Regions from separate parts of the Arthrobacter alpinus genome, predicted to be linked through region 2. Evidence: riboswitches for the same ligand, from Rfam matches in the RefSeq annotation. Region 2 holds a riboswitch; the other holds the start of a gene.
What was found. A riboswitch is a leader RNA that binds a small molecule or an ion and turns the genes downstream of it on or off. The one in region 2 is predicted to bind cyclic di-AMP.
Positions count from the first base shown of each region.

Region 1: another riboswitch for cyclic di-AMP. It lies ahead of AOC05_RS18300 (hypothetical protein); the one in region 2 lies ahead of AOC05_RS01600 (NlpC/P60 family protein).

Region 1 is NZ_CP012677.1:3,987,104-3,989,552, reverse strand. It holds gene AOC05_RS18310 (MFS transporter) at 1-606, opposite strand, end outside; gene AOC05_RS18305 (MarR family winged helix-turn-helix transcriptional regulator) at 612-1,121, opposite strand; cyclic di-AMP (ydaO/yuaA leader) riboswitch at 1,313-1,493, shown strand; gene AOC05_RS18300 (hypothetical protein) at 1,501-2,250, shown strand; gene upp (uracil phosphoribosyltransferase) at 2,342-2,449, opposite strand, start outside.
Region 2 is NZ_CP012677.1:380,089-382,537, forward strand. It holds gene AOC05_RS01595 (M23 family metallopeptidase) at 1-605, shown strand, start outside; cyclic di-AMP (ydaO/yuaA leader) riboswitch at 761-939, shown strand; gene AOC05_RS01600 (NlpC/P60 family protein) at 943-1,707, shown strand; gene AOC05_RS01605 (MDR family MFS transporter) at 1,832-2,449, opposite strand, start outside.

The DNA of each region.
Region 1 (2,449 bases), 440 kb from region 2:
CCGTGGCACCTGCACCGCAGGCTGCAATTCGCAGACACGCATGCGCCATAGCGAAATGATCACCGCCAGGAAGCTTGCCGCATTGATCAAGAAGGCCGGACCTGTCCCAAAGAAGGCAATCACCAGCCCGGCAATCCCGGGGCCTGCCAGGCGGGCCAGGTTGAAGGAGGCACTGTTAAGGGCGACGGCGTTGGGGATATCTTCTTTATCGACGACTTCTGAGACAAATGCCTGCCGTGACGGGGCGTCAAAGGCGCTGGCCACACCGAGCAAGAATGCCAGCAAATACACGTGCCACAGCTCCACCGTGTGGGTGATCACCAGCAGGCCCAGCAGCAGGGCGAAGAGCCCCATGGCGCTCTGGGTCCACAGCAACAGCTTTCTCTTGTTCACGCGGTCGCCCACCAGGCCGGCGAAGGGGCCCAGAAAGAGAATGGGCAAGAACTGCAGTCCGGTGGTGATGCCGGCGGCAGTTCCGGAATGGTTGGTCAAGATGGTCAGCACCAGCCAGTCCTGGGCCACGCGTTGCATCCAGGTGCCAATGTTGGACACCAACGCTCCGGTCACCCAGAGCCGGTAGTTGAACACCTTCAGGGCACGGAACATGGAATTCACGAGCCGCTCATCTCCGTCAGGATCAGGGCAGCCCGGTGAAGTGTGGCACGCTCTTCAGTGGTCAGGGCGGCAACGCGTTGGGCCAACCATTGCGTCCGCCGCGAGCGGGCCTGCCGGAGCACCTCGGTTCCGGCGCTGGTTATTCGCACCAACACCTGCCGTCCGTCCTGGGGGCTGGCCTCGCGGGTGACGAAGCCGGCAGCCACCAGTCCGTTGACTATGCGGGTCATCGATGGCGCCTGAATCTGCTCGCGTTCGGCGAGTTGCCCGGAGGTCCGGGCGCCGTCCACGACGCCCACTAGCACCGAATATTGTCCGGGGCTGATTTCCCGGGAAGCCCCCTCTGCCCGCACCCGGCGGGAGGTGCGCATGATCGCTACACGCAGTTCGGCGGCAAGGAGGCCCGCATCCGCAGTTCGTGTTTGGTCCGGAGTCTCCTCGCACCCGGCGAGAGGCAGTGGCGGACCATGTTCCGCCGTCGTAAATGCTGTTGAAGCCTCAGTCATCGCCTGCATCTGTCCGCTGAAAAAGTTACGTATCTCGTTTTCCTTAGCCTAGGTCATTAGCATTGCTAAGTAAATGGCTGTCCCGTCATGCCCGTTACCAAAATGTGACATACGCGGTTTCGTTGCGTAAAGTTGGGAAAGTGCCTACCGAAACACCAACGGTTCCAGGGCGCAAATGGACGGTTCGCCGAGCTCTGCCGCCGCCCATTTCCCGTTCACACTGATGGCAGAGACGGGGGACCCAATCTTTGCGGGCCTCCACCTTGGAAGTCCTTGGGGTTAAACCAAAGCGCGGGCATTTTTTTGCCCGGCGCCTGGCCGGATGCTCTCATCCGTTCCCGACAGCTCACCTCGCAGGCGTAGAGAGGTCCTGTTCACTATGCCCGATACACCTGCGCGCGGCCGCCGCCGCGCCGATTCCGCCAGCAATCCTTCCCGCCAAGATCCTTCCCGCCAAGAAGCCAAACGCCCCGGGTCCGCCAGTGCGGCCGCCTCCCACAGCAACGCCCGGCGCGTAAGTCCGGCCAAACGCATGGCAGTCGTTGCCATCGCCGGGGCACTGCTAGCCGGCGGAGGTTTGACCCAGGCTGGTGCCCACAATGCCCCCGCTGACTTCTCGGCAGCCAGCCTGACATCGACCACCGCGTCCAATGCAGCGCCGTCGGCCATTTCCGCACCGTCTGATGCGGCCATCGCATTTTCCAGCGTCCCGCTCGGCTCCAGCACCGCATCTAGCACCTCGCCCACTGTCAAGAGCCAGGCCGACGCCGTCACTGCGGTGGGGAGCCCCACGGCAGCGCCCGCCGCAGCCGTAGTTGCCGACAACCCGGCCGCCGCGAAAGCCTACGCCGCCACAACTTTGAGCGCCCGCGGCTGGGGCGCAGAGCAAATGAGCTGCCTGACCCAGCTGTGGGAACGCGAATCCAGCTGGCTCACGTCGGCGGAAAATCCCTCCAGCGGCGCCTACGGGATTGCCCAATCACTGCCAGCGAGCAAGATGGAAAGCGTCGGCGCGGACTGGGCCACCAACTACCAAACCCAGATCGCGTGGGGATTGACGTACATCGCGGGGCGCTACGGCACCCCGTGCGGCGCGTGGGGACACTCGAACGCCGTCGGCTGGTACTAAGCCCGCTTTTAACGCCAGAACGGGGCCAACCCGCGAGAACGGTGGGTAATATACCCGTTCTCGCGGGTTGGCCCCGTTCTCGTCACAAGGGTCAGTCCACCACGCCGTACAGGCGGTCGCCGGCGTCGCCTAGACCCGGCACGATGTAAGAGTTTTCGTCCAGGCCCTCGTCAATGGAGGCCAGCACAATATGAACGTT
Region 2 (2,449 bases):
TGGCCCTGGCGGTGACTGTTCCCTCTGCCACTGGCATGTCCCTGGCCAGCACAGACCTTAGCTCGGCGGCCACGGCGGAAATCGTGGTTTCCGCCGGCGCAGACATTCCCATTTCCTTCACAACTCCTGCCCTTGGCAGCGTGTTGAACCAGGACGGCCAGCTGCGCGAGACGCTCAAGGTCAAGGCCTCCAACGTCACCGCCCAAGCAGCCAAAGGCACACTGTCCGCCCCGTTGAAGACTCTCGTGGAGTCCTCGCCGTTTGGTGCCCGCATCAACCCGCTCACCGGCGCGGCCGGCGAAGTGCATACGGGGCAGGACTTTGCCGTCCAGTGCTCCACAGCCGTCTTTGCCGCAGCCAGCGGCACGGTAACTTTTGCCGGATGGCACTCATACGGTGGCGGCAACAGGGTGGTCATCGATCATGGCAACGGCCTCTCCACCTCTTACAACCACCTGAGCTCCATTGGTGTCAAGGTTGGACAAAAGCTTCAGCGTGGCGACCAGGTGGCGCTCAGCGGCACCACAGGCGCCTCCACCGGCTGCCACCTGCACTTTGAGGTAATCGTCGATGACGAGACAGTCGACCCCAAGGGCTGGCTTTAATCCCTCCACACGGGGAGCCAGGTCACAACTTAGAGACCTGACCGTGACCTGAACGTGACATTGGCAAAAAACTGTTGTACCGTCGTAATCGCGCTTACTTCGAATCAAGTTGGCGCCCACGAGTAGATTGCTTAGCTCTGCCACTGCTCATGGTCCGTTCGTAACAATCGTCTGGCAGAGACGGGGGAACCAATAACGGGCTTTGTATCTTGAAGTCCTTGGGGTGAAGCCGCAAAGCATTCATGAGGAGAAGCTTCTTCAAGGGAATGCGGAGCGGCCGGGTGACTCCCATCCGAATCCGACAGCTTACCTCGCAGGCTTTGGGAGAGGATCCTTCTTGTCTTCAAACACTACCCTTGGGCGCCATCGCGCCGAGGTTGTTCGGACCAGCCCGATGTCCGCCATCGCAAAAGCCGTCAGCTCCAACGTCGGTGGTGTGGGGCGTCAAGCAGCAGTGATTGCCGCGGCATCAGGTCTCGTTCTTACATCAGGTATTGCAGCAAATGCAGCAACCCCCACCGTGGAGCGCGCCTCCGACGGTGGAACCACGCTCAGCCTGAACACGGAGCTTGCCTCCGCTGTAACGGCGGCATCCACGGTGACGATCTCCTTCGCCACTCCCGTCGTCTCCTCTACGCCCGCCCCTGTTGTTGAGGCACCCGTAGTTGCAGCTAAGAGTAATGAAGTTGTCGCAGCGCCTGCCGCGAAGACAACTGCTCCGAAGGTCACCAGTGTAGAGACTCCGGCAGTTGCCGCCCCTGTAGTCCAGAGCGGCATCGGTGCAACCATTGCAGCGGCAGCTTTGGCTCAGCTCGGTGTTGCACAGGATTGCACGGCCTTGGCCAGCAACTCCTTGGCAGCTGCAGGCATCAACTACCACGGCTGGCCGGCAGGTTACCTGTCCTTGGGTCGCACGGTTTCCGCGGCTGAAGCCCAGCCCGGAGACTTGATCTACTACGCAGATGGCGGCATGGGCCTGGCCCACATCGCTGTTTACATTGGCAACGGCCAGGCCGTACACGGTGGATGGGGTGGCGGCATGACTGCCATCTTCTCCGCAAACATCGGCTCGGGTCCCGTTTTCATTGCGATGGGTCACTAAGCAACAAATCTTTGCAAGCAAGGACCCCATCATTGATGGGGTCCTTAGCTTTTTAACGATTAAGGACGCGTCTTTCTAGAGGCTGGCCCGCGGCGAAGTTGCCGCCGAGGCGGAAGGAGCGGGCTCAACGGCCGGTTTTGTGCGCCTTGGTGCCGGAGGTATCTGCGCCCGCTGACTCAATGGTGGTGGCCAGCGGGATCTCCTTGATGAAGAACAGCAGGATCCCCGCCAACAACAGCAACGGCACCATGTAGATGAAGATCGGTGTCAGGGCGTCGTTGTAGGCGCCCACCACGATGTTCCGTACGGCAGCGGGCAGTTCTCGCACAAGCTCGGGGGTGAGGGAGTTGGATCCACCTGATCCGCTTGCGCCGGTGGCGGGCAGCCGTTCCATCAAGAGGGTGGTCAGCCGTGTTGCAAAGAGGCTGCCGACGACGGCGGCACCCAGGGATGCGCCAATCTGGCGGAAGTAGTTGCTGGAGGCGGTGGCCATGCCCACCTGGGAATTGGGGAACTGGTTCTGGACAATGAGCACCAGGATTTGCATGCTCATGCCCAAGCCGACGCCCATGATGGCAAGGTAGGCGCAAATGAGCCAGACCGGCATGGCCGCCGTCATGGACGAGAGCAGCACCAGCGCCCCGGCCACGATGAACATCCCGGTGATGGGAAGCCACTTGTACCGCCCTGTCTTGCTCACCAGCTGTCCCGAGGCGATGGAGGTGACAAGCAGTCCGGCCAT